DNA from 4 places in the Geodermatophilus sp. CPCC 205761 genome. Region 1 is predicted to be linked to each of the others. Evidence: riboswitches for the same ligand, from Rfam matches in the RefSeq annotation. Region 1 holds a riboswitch; each other region holds the start of a gene.
The links. Region 1 has a riboswitch for cyclic di-AMP ahead of MY526_RS20060 (transglycosylase family protein). Riboswitches for the same ligand answer to the same signal wherever they lie in the genome.
Positions count from the first base shown of each region.

Region 1 (3,950 bases):
ACCGTGCGCGGACTCGGCGCGGCGGATGCGGGACGTGCCCCGCGACTGGGACTGGGTCCTCGACGACACCCGGCGCCACCAGCCGGTGCAGTACGAGCTCAGCTGCGCCTCGAGCTGCCGTCCTCGGCGCGGCGGGCCGCCTCCGACCGGCTGGCGTCCGACCGCGAGGTGGAGAGCCGGATCGCGGTGGTGCCGGCCGGGTCGAGCGATCCGTCGCTGTACCCGTCGCCCGGCTCGTGGCGGCTGGTGCTCGACGCCCTGACCGACGCCTTCCCCGCGGTCCAGATCGCGCTGGTCGGCCGCGTGCACCGGGACGAGCGCACCAGCACCGCCCTGGGCCCGGCGAGCTGCGGGAGCTGCTGGCGCACCGGTCCGCGCCGGTCGACTGCTTCGACATCCCGCTCGCCGAGCAGCTGGCCGTGGTGGAGAGCTGAAACGTCTTCCTGGCGCCGCAGCTGCCGTACGAGCGGGCCCTGAGCGAGTGCTTCCGGGAGCTGCGGGCCGTCACCACGGCGACACGTCGGCGATCTGGTCGATCGACGGCGTCCACCTCGCCCACCTCTGACCCGCACGGACGCCAGAGCGCCCCCCACCCCGGGGGAGGTGGGGGGCGCTCGGGCGCAGCTCGCGGAGCTGCCGGGGGCTCAGCCCTGGTAGTTCACGTGCGGGTGGTCCATGTGGTTCGCCGTCGCGCTGCCGCGGTCGGACATCAGCTTCCAGACGCCGGTCGGCGAGGTGAGGATCCGCTGCTGCCAGATGACGTACTCCACGCCGAGGTCGTCCCAGTGGGCGATGTGGTACTCGGTGATGGCGTCGCCCAGGGCGGTGTCGGAGCCGACCATGTAGTCCAGCGCCAGCCCGGACGGGTGGCCGTGCGGGTCGACGGCGCTGGCGCGGGTGCCGCCGATGGTGATGCCGGCGGCACCGGGGACGTTGGCGACGACGACGTCGGCGGCGGCCTGGGCCTCCGGCCGCACGCCTCCGGCGCTGTTGGTGATCTCCGCGACCGCGGCGGCCGGTGCGGGAGCCGGCGCGGCCTCGACGACGGGGGCCGGCGCGGCCTCCACGACGGGGGCCGGCGCGGCCTCGAGGGGGGTCGCCGCGACGGCCGGGGTGATCTCGGCGGCCGGTGCGGACGCCCCCAGGGTGCCCCCCGGAGCGGCCGCGACCGGGGCCGACCCGGCGGTCAGCAGCACCTGGCCCGGGAAGATGAGGTTGGGGTTGCTGCCGATGACGGCGACGTTGCGCTCGTAGAGCGCGCGCCACGACTGCCCGGAGGCGGCGGCGATCTCGGCCACCGTGTCGCCGCGCTCGACCGTGTAGTCGGCCTCGGACGGGGCCGCCGGCGAGGGAGTGGCCGGCTGCTCGGCAGCAGGCGCCGGGGCGGCGGCCGGAGCCGGTGCCGGCGCGGCGGCCGGAGCCGGTGCCGGCGCCGCGGCGGCCGCGGTGGTGCCGTCGGCCAGGAGCTTGCCGCAGGTCGGCCACGCGCCGATGCCCTGACCGGCGAGCACCTTCTCGGCGATCTCGATCTGCTGGGCGGGGGTCGCGAGGTCGGCGCGGGGGGCGAGGTCGGTGCCCCCGAAGCCCGCCCAGGTGGCCGGGCTGAACTGCAGGCCGCCGTAGTAGCCGTTGCCGGTGTTGATGCCCCAGTTCCCGCCCGACTCGCACTCGGCGACGCCGGTCCAGTCGTGGGTGGAGCCGGCGTGGGCCGGGGAGCTCAGGACGCCGATCCCGACGACGGTGGCGCCGGCGGCGACGGGGGCGCGGGAGAGGACCTTCTTGGTGCGGACATAGCGAGGCGCGCGGTGCTTGGGCATGGGTGATCTCCGATCGCCGCCGGCGAGGTGAGCTGTCGGGTTCGGACGATCGGTGCCCGGCCGCGGTGCGCGGCTTCACCCCGAGGCGCGCGCGGCGCGCCGTGGACGTGGGTCCCCCACCCCTGCCCGGAGTTCTTCGGAGGACAGCCGGTGGGCAGGGTTTGGCGGACCGGCGCCACGCTCACTTGTTTGCTGAGCGCAGCCAAAACGCTACGACCGGTCATGTCGACTGTCGCCGTGTCGCCGGTCACACTCGACACGCGGATCGGGAATGGGCTGGTCGTCGCTGAACGCGCCGGTTCCCGTGTCCGGTGCGTCACACGACACGCCGGAACGGCTTGGCGTGGCGTCCGTCCGGGGCGGGCCGCCCGGCTCGGGCGATCGCCGGCCGGGCGGCGGCACTAGGGTCGGATGCCATGCCGACCAGGTCGACGGGGCCCGCCCCTGCGCGGACGATCGCCGACCTGGGCCTGCCGGGACGGGCGGTGACCGCGCTGACCCGCGCCGGCGTCACCCGCGTCGACGACCTCGCGGCGCTCACCCGGCGGGAGCTGGCCGCGGTCCCCGGGCTGGGCACCGGCCTGATCGCGGCGATCCGGCTCGTCGTCCCCGAGCCGCACCCGAGTCCGTCGCCGGTGACGGGCACGGAGCCCCGGCCGGCCGAGACGGAGTCGCCGCTCGCGCCCCCCATCCCGTCGTTCGACTCGCTGCGGGGCCCCCGCCGCCGCACGGCGGTCGACCTGCTCGTCCCCGACCGGCGGCCGCCCGACCCGCCGCCCGTCTCCGCTCCTCGTCCCGCGCCTGCGGCTCCCCGGCCGGCGGAGTACGCCGACCTGCTGCACCTGGGCGCGCGCCTGGCCCGCGCCGCGGCCGGCGTGCCGTGGCGGGTGGCCCGGTGGTCGGTCCAGCTGCCGGTCCGCCGCCTGCGCGGGCTGCTCGGCCGCTAGCGACGTCGTCCTGTCGGCGACCTCGACGACACTGCACGGGTGACCCGTGTCCTCCTCCGGCGCCGTGGAGCGGCCGTGGAGGTGCGCGAGCACGCCGACGACGGGACGGCGACCGAGGTGCGCCGGCTCCCGGCCGAGGAGCTGGCCGCGTACGTCCGGACACGGGAGGCGGGCCCGGCGGTCCGCTGGGTGTGGGACGACACCACGCGCTGGTACCCGGCGCTCCTGGAGGCCGGCGTCCGGGTCGAGCGCTGCACCGACCTGAGACTCGCCCACGCCGTCCTCCGGCGGACGCCGTTCGTCGACCAGGCCCTGCTGGCCGCCGACGACACCCCGGGATGGGACGCGCTGGAGCCGGTGACCGCGGCGGACTCCGCGCTCTTCCCGCTCGACGACCCCGCCGACCGGCTCGACCCCGTCGCCGAGGACGAGCGCCAGCAGGCCGCCGTCGCCGCCTCTCCGGAGCAGGCGCGCCTCGGCCTGCTCCTGGCGGCCGAGTCGTCCGGCGCGCTGGTGGCCGCGGAGATGACGCACGCCGGGTTGCCCTGGCGGGCCGACGTCCACGAGCGGCTGCTGACCGAGCTGCTCGGACCGCGGGCGGGAGCCGGCCGGCGGCCGGCGGTGCTCGAGCGGCTGGCGGGGGAGGTGCGGGCGGCCCTCGGGGCCGCCGACCTCAACCCCGACTCACCGAGCGTGCTGCTGCGGGCGCTGCAGGCGGCGGGGCTGCCGGTGACCGACACCCGGTCGTGGAGCCTGGAGCAGGTCGACCACCCCGCCGTCCCGCCGCTGCTGGAGTACAAGAAGCTGTCACGGCTGCTGCAGGCCAACGGCTGGACCTGGCTGGAGACCTGGGTGCGCGACGGCCGGTTCCGCTCGTCGTTTCTCCCCGGGGGCGTGGTCACCGGGCGGTGGGCGGCGACCGGCGGCGGCGCCCTGTCGGTCCCGACCCAGGTGCGCCCCGCGGCGGTCGCCGACGACGGCTGGCGGTTCGTGGTCGCCGACGTCGCCCAGCTGGAGCCGCGGGTGCTCGCCGGCATGAGCGGGGACACGGCGATGGCGCAGGCGGCGCGGTCCACGGACCTCTACCAGGGGATGGTGGCCGGCGGTGCGGTCGCGACCCGGGCCGAGGCGAAGGTCGGGATGCTCGGCGCCATGTACGGCGGCACCCGCGGGGAGAGCGGGCGGA
Region 1 covers NZ_JALPKQ010000038.1:13,756-17,705, forward strand. The annotation lists gene MY526_RS20055 (hypothetical protein) at 1-262, shown strand, start outside; gene MY526_RS20060 (transglycosylase family protein) at 645-1,817, opposite strand; cyclic di-AMP (ydaO/yuaA leader) riboswitch at 1,820-1,966, opposite strand; gene MY526_RS20065 (DNA-directed RNA polymerase subunit alpha C-terminal domain-containing protein) at 2,234-2,764, shown strand; gene MY526_RS20070 (bifunctional 3'-5' exonuclease/DNA polymerase) at 2,804-3,950, shown strand, end outside.

Region 2 (3,950 bases), on a different contig from region 1:
CGGTCAGCGAGAAGGCCACCAGCAGCAGCGGCACCACGGCGACGCCGGCGTAGAAGGTGAGCCCGGCCGCGATCAGCGCGAGGTCGCGGCCGCGCAGCCGCCGCCCCGCCCCGCGGACCAGGGACGACGCCTCGGTCCGCAGCCGCGCGGCCGACCCCATCCTCAGCGCCGGTCCAGCAGGTGCCGGGCGGCGGCGTAGCCGCCCAGGCCACTGACCGCCCCGCCGCGCACGGTGCCCCCGGAGGAGGCCGCCACGATCCGCGGGTGCGGCGTCGCCACGCCCCACGTGCCGGCCTCCGCCGGCGTCGGCGCGACCGGCCAGGCGAGGTCGCCGTGGAAGATGTGGCCGCCCGGCATGGCCAGCGACGCCTCGACGTCCAGCGGGGAGGCCGCCTGCAGGCACGGCTCACCGGAGGCGTCGCGGGCCAGGCAGTCCAGCAGCGGCTCCTCCAGGTGCGCGTCGAGCTGCGCCACCACCCGACGCACCGCCTCGCGGCGGGTGCCCACCGGGTCGGCGCGGAACAGCCCGGCCGGCGTGTGCAGGCCGAAGAGCGTGAGCGTCTGGTACCCGGCGGCGCGCTCGGCCGGCCCGAGGATCGACGGGTCGGACAGCGAGTGGCAGTAGACCTCGAACGGGATGACGTCGGGCAGCTCCCCCGCGGCGGCCTGGGCGTAGGCGGCGTCGAGCCGGCCGGCCGCCTCGTCGACGTGGCAGGTGCCGGCGAAGGCGACGGCGGGGTCGACGCCCGAGCGCAGCCGGGGCAGCCGGGCCAGCACCATGTTCACCTTGAGCTGGGCGCCGTCCGGCGTCGTCCGCGGCGCCGCGCCGGTCAGCCGGTCGAGCACCTCGGGTGCCGCGCCGGAGACGACGAACCGGGCGTCGGCCGCCCGCTCCGCGCCGTCGCCGTCGGTCCAGTGCACGGTCACCCTGTCGGCGCGCGGCTCGATCGCCGTGACCGTCGCCCGCGTGACCAGCTCCGCGCCGGCGCCGCGGGCGGCGGTGGCCATGGCCCCGGTGACCGCGCCCATCCCGCCCACCGGCACCCGCCACAGCCCGGTGCCGTTGCCGATCAGGTGGTACAGGAAGCAGCGCCCGGCCAGGCCGTCGGCGGCGTGGACGTCGGCGAAGGTGCCGATCAGCCCGTCGGTGAGCGCGACCCCGCGGACGACGTCGTGGTGCAGGTCGTCGGCGACCACGTCGGCCAGCGGCCGCTCGACGAGGTCGGTGAACAGCCGCGGGTCGCGCAGCCGGCCGGTCAGCTCGGCGGGGGAGAGCAGCGGCTCGGTGAGCGTGGGCGCGAGGTCCTCGGCGAGGATGGCCAGCCGGCCGTACAACCGGCGCCAGCCCGCCAGCTCGGCGTCCGAGCCGGTCAGCTCGCGGAAGGACGCGGTGGTGGCCGGTCCCTCGGCGCGCTCGACCAGCAGGCCGCGCCCCCCGGCGACGGCGGTGTACGAGGCCACCGCGCGGTCGGCCAGCGTGAGCTGCAGGCCGAGGTCGGCGACGATCCGGTCGGGCAGCAGGCTGACCAGGTAGGAGTAGGCCGACAGCCGGACGTCGACGCCCGGGAAGACCTGCTGGCTGACCGCGGCGCCACCCACCCGCTCGAGCCGCTCCAGGACCAGGACGGACCAGCCGCCCTGCGCCAGGTAGGCCGCGGCCACCAGGCCGTTGTGCCCCGCTCCGACGACCACGGCGTCGTACTTGCTCCGCGCGCTCACCGGCGGACCGTAACCGGCCGGTCAGCCGTCCTCCCTGGTCGCGTCCTGCTCGTGGCGCACGGCGTCGGTGTGGCCGCCGGTCTCGGTGCTGCCGCACCCTGCGAGCGCCCCGACGAGGCCGGCACCACGAGGGGTCGCTGCAGATCCATGCGGTCCCCGTGCTCCCGTGGGCGGCCGCCCAAACCCCACCCGCACCACCGGTCCCAGGTGCTCCACCCGCCTGCGGAGTCGAGGCGAGAGTCCACGAAATCACATCCAGGTAATTGTCACCGCGGAGTTCCGGCCATTACGGTGTGTATGTCCGGCGGGGCGCTCCGTCACCACCCTGGGTGACACTCCCCGGACGCCGCCGAGCCTCTCCCTCCTCCCCGGGGGTGCGGGCCGGGGACCCACCGCAGCACTGGGGTGAAGCGCGCCCGGCCTCCGGCCGGCCGCGCCGGGCGACTTCCCGTCCGAACCCGTCAGCTAACCCGGTAGGCGGCCTGCGGAAGAACGGAGAGCCGCCGCACCATGGCGACCCCTCGCGCGTCCCGTCGCGCTGCCTGGCGACGGGCCGCCGTCGTCCTCGTCGGCGCCATCGGCGTCTCGCTCCTCCCGGCCGTGGCCGGTGCCGCGCCGGGCTCCTCGCAGGAGGCCGCCGCCCTCGTCGCCGCCCGCGGCCACGAGCTGGAGGTCGTCACCGAGCAGTTCAACGAGGCGCGTTCGGAGCTCGAGGCCCAGCAGGCCGCCGCCCAGGCCGCCGCGGCGCAGGTCGCCGAGGCGCAGGCGGTCGTGGCCGCCGCGCAGGAGCAGGTGCGGGGCATCGCCCGCAGCGCGTTCACCGGCGAGAGCATGGGCTCGCTGCGGGCCCTGATGACCAGCGGCTCGGCTGACGAGTTCGTCAACCGGGTGAACCTGCTCGACGCCGTCGCCGGCCACCAGAACGGGCTGATCGAGCAGGCCGCCTCCGCCGGTGAGGTCGCCGCGCAGGCGCAGGCCGAGGCGGACCGGGCGGCGGACGAGGCCCAGCAGCAGTACGACGCCGTCGCCGCCCAGCAGGCCGAGTTGCAGGAGCAGATCACCGCCTACCAGGCCGATTACGCGCGGCTCAGCGCCGACGAGCGACGCGCCGCCCTGGCGGCCGCGGCCACCGCCCACGGAGCCGGCCAGGAGCGGGCCAGCCGCACGGAGCGCGAGGAGCCGGCCGCCGCCGGTCCGGTGGTGGCCGACAGCGCCGCCGCCCAGAAGGCGATCGACGCCGCCATGGCCCAGCGCGGCAAGCCCTACGTGTGGGCCGCCGAGGGGCCGGGCTCCTTCGACTGCTCCGGTCTGGTGCTCTACGCCTACAAGGCAGCCGGGATCGGCCTGCCGCACTCCAGCCGCCTGCAGTCGCAGATGGGCCGGACGGTCTCGCGGGCCGAGGCCCGCCCTGGTGACCTGGTCGCCTTCTACAGCCCGGTCAGCCACATCGGCATCTACCTGGGCAACGGCCAGATGGTCCACGCGCCGACCTCCGGCGACGTCGTGAAGGTCGCCAGCGTCGACGACATGGGGGCGACCCCGCGCTTCAACCGCATCGCCGGCTAGGACCCCGTCCGCTCCCGGAGCCCCGGACGCCGCGTGCGTCCGGGGCTCCGCTGTGTCCGGGTCTTGACGTCGCGTCCTGCGGTGTGAACACTGCTCTCGAAGCAGATCGATGATCGCAGAGGAGCCGACCATGGCGCAGGGATGGCAGTGGATGTGGGCCGGCGTCGCGTTCGCCGCCGAACTCGCGGCCCTGGCGGCCCTCGGCCACTGGGGGGCGACCGCGGGCGACTCGACGGCCACCCGGTGGCTGTTCGCCCTCGGCGCGCCGCTGGTCGCGGCCTTGCTGTGGGGCCTGTTCGCGGCACCGCAGGCGGTCGTGCAGGTCGCGGTGCTCGCCGTCCTCACCAAGGTGGTGGTCTTCGGCGCGGCGGCGGCCGCGCTGCTCGCGACGGGTTCGCCGCGCCTGGCGGTCCTCCTCGTGGTCGCGGCGGTGCTGGGTTCGCTGCTGTCCGGCCCGCTGACGTCGCAGGCCCCGGTCAGCGCGGTCAGCGCGGCGGCGGCCCGCTGACCTGCTGGAGCAGCCCCCACACGAACTGCGCCCGCACTCCGCCGGGCAGGTGCACCTCCCAGCGGGTTCCCACGCCGGGGTCGACGCTCACCGCGCCGGGCAGGCCGACGACGTCGTCGAGGACGTGCTCCCAGACCAGCAGCCGGCCGGCCCGTGC
Region 2 covers NZ_JALPKQ010000007.1:92,126-96,075, reverse strand. The annotation lists partial or broken gene MY526_RS06200 (YhjD/YihY/BrkB family envelope integrity protein) at 1-160, opposite strand, end outside; gene MY526_RS06195 (phytoene desaturase family protein) at 163-1,719, opposite strand; cyclic di-AMP (ydaO/yuaA leader) riboswitch at 2,071-2,214, shown strand; gene MY526_RS06190 (C40 family peptidase) at 2,230-3,285, shown strand; gene MY526_RS06185 (DUF2568 domain-containing protein) at 3,416-3,793, shown strand; gene MY526_RS06180 (hypothetical protein) at 3,771-3,950, opposite strand, start outside.
Region 2: it holds a riboswitch for cyclic di-AMP, as region 1 does, so the genes downstream of both, MY526_RS06190 (C40 family peptidase) here and MY526_RS20060 (transglycosylase family protein) in region 1, are expected to answer to the same signal.

Region 3 (3,950 bases), on a different contig from region 1:
GTGCGGCCAGGCGTCCCCGCCCGTGGCCGCCAGGTACTCGGTGAAGTTCTCCGTGGTGCCGGACTCGTCGCTGCGGTGCACCGGCGTCACGGCCAGGTCGGGCAGCGGTGCGCCCGGGTTGTCGGCGGCGATGGCCGGGTCGTCCCAGCGGGTGATCCGCCCGGCGAAGACGGCCGCCAGCGTGGTGGGGGAGAGGGCGAGCTCGTCGAGGCCCGGAGCGGTGTGGACGACGGCGATCGGCGAGATGTAGTTGGGCAGCTCGAACACCCCCGCGGGGCCGCAGCGGGCCGCGGCCTCGGCGAGCTCCTCGTCGTCCAGTGCGGCGTCCGACCCCGCGAAGTCGATGCCGCCGGTCAGGAACTGTTCCCGCCCGCCGCCGGAGCCGACCGGGTCGTAGTCGACGGTCACCCCCGGCTGGACGGCGGAGTAGCCCGCGGTCCAGCCCTGCATGGCCGCCTGCTGGCTGCTCGCTCCCGCACCGACGATCGCACCCGCCAGGTCGCCGGCCGCGGCGCCGGCCCGGTCGCGCTCGTTCGGCGGCACGTACCCGGCGACGGCGACGACGGCGGCTCCGACCGCCAGCGCGCCGATCCCGGCCGCGACCTTCCTCCGGGCAGTCACACACGCCTTCCGCGATCCGGGGCCCGGGCGATCGTCCCCGGGGCGCTGTCGCCGACCCTAGGCGGTCGGCTCCGGGTCCACTCGCCGGCGACCGGAGTCGGGCCGCTCGCCCGGGCGTGGCGGCCAGACGTGTCCGGGATCTCACCGGGGGGTGCCGACGCGCACTGTCGGTGACGACGCGGCCGCGCAGCCTCCTCCCTTCCGCCGGGCTCCGCCACCCGTGTCGGGGCAGGTGGGTGGTGCGGTCCCGGCAGGAGTGACGGGTGTGGCACCGTGATCACCCGTCAGCAGTCAGGCTGTGACCGCACGTAGTCGATCCTCACCCCTTCGGGCAAGGAGGCGCACCGTGTGTGTTACCCGATCGTGACCGGTGGCCCTCACGCGTAGTAGCTTTCCTGACGGCCCAGCCGGGCTCCGCCTCCCGACAACCGGGGGGCCTCGGCCGGGCCCCGCCGAACCGCCCGACGTCCCTCCGGGGATCGAGGGGGGACCGGGGACCCACCGTTCCACTGGGGTGAGTCCTGCCTGCGCACGGGGCGCAGGCGGGTAGGGCGCCGTCCGGCCCGAACCCGTCAGCTAACTCGGTAGGCGGCCGCGAGGATGGGAGAACCGTCGCCTTGGCGACCCTGCACCGCCTGCACACCGAGCTCGACCGACCGACCTCCGTCCGCCGTCGCCTGCGCTCTCCGCGCCGGGCCCTCGTCGTCGGCGCCGTCCTCGCCGGCCTCCTGGTCGGCGCGCCCGCGGCCGTCGCCGCCCCCGTCACCCCCGCAGCCTCCGAGCAGGAGCAACTCGCGGCTGACGTCGCCCGCATCGAGGGCGAGGTCAAGGCCGCCGAGGAGCAGCTGCAGCGCATGACGGTCGAGGCCGAGGCCGCCGCCGACGCCGCCCTCGTCGCCCGTGCCGAGCTCGCCGCCGGCCAGGCCGAGGCCGAGGCCACCGCGGCCGAGCTGGCCGAGGCCCGGGCCGCGGTCGCCGGTGCCGAGGAGGCCATCGCCGACCTCAGCCGCCAGGCCTACATGGGCGGCGACCAGCGCTACGGCGACGTCGAGCTGCTGCTCGACGCCGAGAGCCCCACCGAGCTGCTGCAGCAGGCCGCCACCATGGAGGTCATCGGCGACCACCGGTCCGACCGGCTGGCCGAGTTCCTCTCCGTCGAGCAGCGGGTCGCCGACGCCGACCGTGCCGCGCAGGCCGCCGTCGTCCGGCTCGACGAGCTCGCCCGCGCCGCCGACCAGGCCGAGGCGGCGGCGAACACCCACCTCGCCGAGGCGCAGGCCGAGTTCGACGCCCGCGCCGCCGAGAAGGCCCGCCTCGAGGAGGAGCTCCGCCAGGCCGGTGAGCGGATGCTGGCCGCCCAGGGTGCCGCCGACCCGGGCGCCGCCTGGGGCGAGCGCCAGGCGCAGGCGCAGACCCTCGCCAGCGCCGCCACGACGTCCGGCATGCCGACCTCCGGGCGCCTCACCTCCTGCTACGGCGCGCGCTGGGGCACCATGCACCAGGGCGTCGACATCGCCGCCCCTATCGGCACCCCGATCTACGTCCCCGAGGGCGGCGTCGTCCTGCAGGCCGGCCCGGCCAGCGGCTTCGGCCAGGCGGTCTACGTCCAGCACGGCGACGGTCAGATCACCCTCTACGGCCACGTGAACCGGTTCTTCGTCAGCGCCGGCCAGGTGGTCACCGCCGGGCAGCAGATCGCCGAGGTCGGCAACAAGGGCCAGTCCACCGGACCCCACCTGCACTTCGAGGTGCACCAGGGCGGTCTGTACGAGAACCGGGTGAACCCGATGCCGTGGCTCAGCGCCCACGGCATCGACCTCGGCGGCTCCTGCTGAGCCCGACCGCATGACGGAGGGCCCCGCACCGATCAGTCGGTGCGGGGCCCTCCGTCGTCGCGGGACCAGCCGGGTCAGGCGGCGTCGAAGCCGGCCCGGTCGACCCTGCGGTGGTACCGGGTGCCGAGCCGTCCGCCGAGGACCGCACCGAGCAGCGTGGCGAGCAGGACCGCCACGAGGGCGATGATCCCCGCCGTGGTGGCCGTTCCCTCGTCGATCGGGATCCGCGGCAGGTTCAACTGCTGCAGCACGTTGTACTCCGACCCGAGCACGACCCCGGCGACCGACAGGGCGATCACGACCAGGAGTCCGATGACCCAGACTGCGATCCCCTGCCGGACGCCGTCGAACCGGGCCATGCGGCCGGCCACGTAGCCGCCGGCGAGGTACGCGAGGAAGAGGACCACCAGCAGTGCGATGCCGCCGGCGATGCCGATGGTGTCGGCCTGCTGGGTGGCCTCCTCGGTGCTGGGGATGCCCTGGGTGAGGCCGAGGGCGACGCCTGCGGCAGAGAGCAGCGCGACGAGCAGGACGGCGAGGCCGTTGGCGGACAGCCAGCCGAAGAAGGCCGCGCCCCACTTGATGCCGCCGAAGCGGTCGTGCTGGGCGTCGACGGCGTTGCGCGCCGGGCCGCGCGTGGCCGACGCGCCGTGGTCAGTGGTGGACATGGGTCTCCTGGGAGGGGTGGGAGCGGGAGGTCGTGCACCGGGGGGCCGGGTGGGGTGTGCTGCCACCCGGCCCCGAGGGTCGGTCAGTGGCGGCGGGTCTCCTCGACGCCGTCCGCCTCGATCCGCTCCTCGCGCACCTGCTCGCTCACCGTCTGCTGCTCGGTCACGGTCTCGGTGTCCAGGCGCACCCGCTCGACCGGCACGGCCTCCTTCGCCACGACCGGGCGCTCGGCGTGGAGGGTGACCTCGTGCTCCTCCTCGCTGATGGCGGGGCCGTCCATGGCGTTGCCGACGTTGCCCTCGGTGATCGGCTCGCGCTCGACCCGGACCTCCTCGCGGGAGACCGGCACGGTCTCGGTCACGTTCTCGGTGACGACGTACTTGCGCAGCCGGGCGCGGCCGACCTCCTCGGTGCGCGTGCCGACGGTGAGCCGCTCCTCGGAACGGGTCATCGCGTCGTCCGTGGTCGGGCCGGAGGTGTCGTGGCCGACCGGGTGGTCGACCACGCCGTCACCGTCGACGTCCCGGCCCCCGGCCGCGGGCGTGCCGGTGTCGCCGATGCCGTAGTGGCGGTACAGCTCCGACTCCTCGGTGGCCGAGAGGTGCCCCGAGGCGACGTCGACGTGCGGGGCGTTCTTGACCCGGTCCTTGTCGAAGGGCACGCGGAGGTCCTCGCCCGCGAGCTCCGCCTGCGCCAGGGGGACGAAGGCCTCCTTCGTGCCGAACAGGCCGGTCCGAACGCTGGCCCACTCGGGGCGGCCGGTCTCGTCGTCGAGGAAGACCTCCCCGACCGTGCCGAGCTTGCTGCCGTCCGTGGCGTACGCCG
Region 3 covers NZ_JALPKQ010000012.1:111,828-115,777, reverse strand. The annotation lists gene pstS (phosphate ABC transporter substrate-binding protein PstS) at 1-621, opposite strand, end outside; cyclic di-AMP (ydaO/yuaA leader) riboswitch at 1,111-1,207, shown strand; gene MY526_RS09895 (M23 family metallopeptidase) at 1,239-2,456, shown strand; gene MY526_RS09890 (hypothetical protein) at 2,531-3,124, opposite strand; gene MY526_RS09885 (DUF2382 domain-containing protein) at 3,208-3,950, opposite strand, start outside.
Region 3: it holds a riboswitch for cyclic di-AMP, as region 1 does, so the genes downstream of both, MY526_RS09895 (M23 family metallopeptidase) here and MY526_RS20060 (transglycosylase family protein) in region 1, are expected to answer to the same signal.

Region 4 (3,950 bases), on a different contig from region 1:
GACCCCGGATCGTCCGTCGGCGAGGGCGGAAGGGCGCTGCAGGGCGCCGGGTGCGGCAGCTGCGCCGCCGGCCACGGCGTGCACCCGCGCCGGGTCCAGCTGTGCGACGGCGGTCCGGACGACGACTGGGCCGCGGTCGTCGTCATGGGCGCCGTCGGGGACCTCCTCACCGTGGCCGCCGGCGAAGAGCTGCGGCGCTACCGCAACCACGACGCCGGGCGGCTCACGCAGCTGGTCGACGAGGTCGGTTCCGACGCGCTGCTCAACCGCAGGTACGGGCTCCTCTTCCTCCGCACCTGGCCGCGCGACGCCGGGGCGGTGTTCTCGCTGCAGTCCGCCGACCAGCCACCCAGTCCCTGCCGCGAGCCGGGAGCCCGCTGACCACCGACTCCCTCATCCGGAGGAGGCGAGCAGCGGACTCCCTGCTCACCGGCAGGTAGCGCCCCCACCCTGGGCCCGTGGCCGGACGCCGTCCCCTCCTGGACCACCGGCTCCGCCGGGGTCTCGCTGCGCTGTGCGCGTCCGGGGTGGTCCTCGGCGGCCTCGCCAGCTGCACGACCCCGATGGTGACCGCGGCGGCGGACAGCCACGTCGCCACCGACGGCAAGGCGGCCGCCGCGACCGACGTCCCGGAGGCGACCGGGCCCTCCGCGAAGGCCGAACTCCGGACGGTCGACGCGGCGCCGGTGCTGGCCGGCGTCGAGGCCGCAGCGGCGGGCGCCGGCGGAACCGTCTCCGTCGTCGTCCTGGACGCCGACGGGGACCGGCTGCTCGCCAGCGCGGACGCCGGCCGGCCGGTCTCCACCGCGTCGCTGGTGAAACTGCTCGTGGTCACCCGGCTGCTGGCGCTCGACGAGAGCGGTGCCCTGACCCTGCCCGACGAGGACGTCGCCCTGGCCGAGCGGGCGATCGTGGGGTCGGACGACGCCGCGATGAGCCGGCTGTGGGACCGGTACGACGGGCCCGGGCTGGTCACCGACGTCGCCGCGGAACTGGGGCTCACCGCCACCGCGCCGCCGTCGATCCCGGGTCAGTGGGGCCAGGCGACGACGAGCGCCACGGATCTCGCCGCCGTCCTCGCGGCGCGCGGGCAGCTGCTCGACCCCGGGGACGCCGACCGGCTCCTGGGCTGGCTGCGGTCGACCTCGGCGACGGCCGCCGACGGCTTCGACCAGCGGTTCGGCCTGCTCTCGAGCGGCACCGGCGCCACGGGGCCGGTGGCGGCCAAGCAGGGCTGGATGTGCTGCGTCGACGGGCGCCGGCAGCTGCACTCGGCGGGCGAGCTCGCCGACGGGCGGGTGGTCGTCCTCCTCGGCGACTTCCCGAGCTCGACGTCGTGGGCCCGCGCGCGCGACTCGCTCGACGCCGCGGCTGCCGCCGTCCTCAGCGGGATCGGCTGACCGCCGCGGTGCCCCGGCCGTCAGCAGACGGCCGGGGCACCGCGAGGCGTCAGGCGACCCGGCGGGCGCCCGAGTAGCTCGGCATCGAGTCGAGGTTCACCACGGCGACCGGCTTGCTGGCGGTCGAGGCGTGCACCATCTGGCCGTTGCCGATGTACATGCCCACGTGCGAGACCGGGCTGTAGAAGAACACCAGGTCACCGGGCCGGAGGTCCGACTTCGCCACCGGGGCGCCGAAGCCCGCCTGCGCCCGCGAGGTGCGCGGGATGGAGATCCCCGCCGCCTTGTAGGCGAAGCTCGTCAGCCCCGAGCAGTCGAAGGAGTTCGGGCCGGTCGCGCCGTACACGTAGCGGTCGCCCACCTGGGCGAGCGCGGTGTCGACCGCGGCCTGGGCGGCGCCGCTCGACGCGGCGGCCGGAGCAGCGGCGACGGCAGCGCCCCCACCACCGTCCCCACCGGTGTCAGCCGTTGCCGGCAGGGGGGAGAGCGCGATACCGGCACCGGCGATGACGGCGACGGCGATCCCACGGAACGTGCGACGTGCAGAGGTCGTGCGTGCAGTCGTCATGGACGACGTGTTCTCCTGTTCTCCACGACCGCCTACCGGGTTAGCTGACGGGTTCGGACGGGGGAGTCGCCCGGCGCGACGGATCGCGCTTCACCCCAGTGCTGCGGTGGGTCCCCGGTCCGGGCCTCGGTAGACGACCGACGCCCGGTTCGGCGGTGTCCGGCGGGTGCCGCCACGGGTGGGCGACGAGGGAGCCCGCTGGACCGCGCAGAACGCTAAGAACCCCCGCCGGGCGTCGCCATTCGGGGTCGGTGTCGGATCCGGCGGCCGGGGACGCCGCGGCTCGCCGTCCTCACCAGCGGGGACGACGCAGTGTGAGGAGCCGCCCGGCTCCGTCACCGCTGGTCGGCGGTATCCGTACGTTCTCGTCCCCTGCGGGGTGGCACCACCGACTGTCATCGGCGGACGACGCCCTGCCGCCGGAACCCGGGTGGTTGGCCCGGCCGTTGGGCGGGCACGAAGCAGGTCAACCGAACCGAGGAGGAACCCACATGGCCGGCATGATCCGGAAGCTCGTGGCGTCGGGGATCGCGGCGAAGGTCATCCAGGAGGCCCGCAAACCGCAGAACCAGGCCAAGCTCAAGAAGCTCATCCAGGACTTCCAGCAGAAGCAGCAGAAGGGCGGCGGCGGCAAGGGCATGGGCCGCGGCACCGGGCGCTACTGATCTGCTGGCGCAGCGGCCCCCACCCGAGCCCGGGTGGGGGCCGCTGCCGCGTACGGGGCACGCGCCCGCGTGCCGGCCCAGACCGAGTCCGAGGAGTCCCATGACCGTCATCGCCGTCGTCGGTGCCACCGGACAGCAGGGCGGCGCCGTCGCCCGCGCCCTGCTGGACGCCGGTGCCCGCGTGCGCGCCCTCGTCCGCGACCCCGCCAAGGCCCGGGACCTCGCCGACCGGGGCGCCGAGCTCGTCCGCGCCGAGCTGGCCGACCCCGACAGCCTGCGGACGGCGTTCTCCGGCGCGCAGCGGGTGTTCGCCATGACCACCCCGTTCGGCGCCGGCGGGCCCGAGGCGGAGGAGCGCCAGGGGATCGCGCTCGTCGACGCGGCCGCGGACGCCGGCGTGGAGCACGTCGTGCTCAACTCCGTCGGCGGCGCCGAGCGCTCGACCGGCATCCCGCACTTCGAGAGCAAGCGCCGCGTCGAGGAGCACCTGGCCGCGTCGGGGCTGCCGGCGACCGTCGTCCGGCCGGTCTTCTTCATGGAGAACCTGGGCTGGATGGCGGCGGTGCAGGACGGCGAGGTCGTCGTCCGGATGCCGCTGCCGGCGGGCGTGCCGCTGCAGATGATCGCCGTCGCCGACATCGGCACGGTCTCCGCCGACGTCCTCCTCGACCCCGGCCGGGTGCCCGGCGGCAGCATCGAGATCGCCGGTGACGAGCGGACCGGCGAGCAGATCGCCGCCGCCTTCGGCGAGCGGGCCGGCCGGCCCGGCCGCTACGAGGCGGTGCCGCTCGACGGCCTGGACGACGACGCGCGCGCCATGTTCACCTGGCTCGCCCACCCGCCCGCCTACCGCGGCGACATCGAGGCCACCCGCGCGCTGGCGCCCGGCCTGCTGGACCTCCCGGGCTGGCTGGCGACCGGCTGGTCGCCTCGGGAGTGAGCGCGCCGGCCGCCGCGCCGCCGGATAGGCGGCGGCCGGGCACGTGTCCTGCGGGAGCTCGTGCTCTGCCCACGGTGGTGGGCAGAGCACGAGCTTCCCGGGAGACACATGTGCCCCGGGGCGTCAGTCGCCCTTGACGTTGACCACCTGGCGCAGCGTGTGCCGGACCTCGACCAGGTCGGCCGCGTCGGCCATGACACGGTCGATCGGCTTGTACGCGTCCGGGTGCTCGTCGAGGAAGGCGTCCGACCGGCCCCAGGCGATGCCCTTCATCCGCCGATCGAGGTCGGCGCGGGTGAACAGCCGCCGCGCGGCGCCGCGCGAGTGGTTGCGGCCGGCCCCGTGCGGCGCGGACATCAGCGCGTCGGGGTTGCCCC
Region 4 covers NZ_JALPKQ010000010.1:50,135-54,084, reverse strand. The annotation lists gene MY526_RS08190 (hypothetical protein) at 1-381, shown strand, start outside; gene MY526_RS08185 (serine hydrolase) at 459-1,400, shown strand; gene MY526_RS08180 (C40 family peptidase) at 1,450-1,968, opposite strand; cyclic di-AMP (ydaO/yuaA leader) riboswitch at 1,982-2,133, opposite strand; gene MY526_RS08175 (hypothetical protein) at 2,460-2,633, shown strand; gene MY526_RS08170 (NmrA/HSCARG family protein) at 2,734-3,573, shown strand; gene MY526_RS08165 (RtcB family protein) at 3,697-3,950, opposite strand, start outside.
Region 4: it holds a riboswitch for cyclic di-AMP, as region 1 does, so the genes downstream of both, MY526_RS08180 (C40 family peptidase) here and MY526_RS20060 (transglycosylase family protein) in region 1, are expected to answer to the same signal.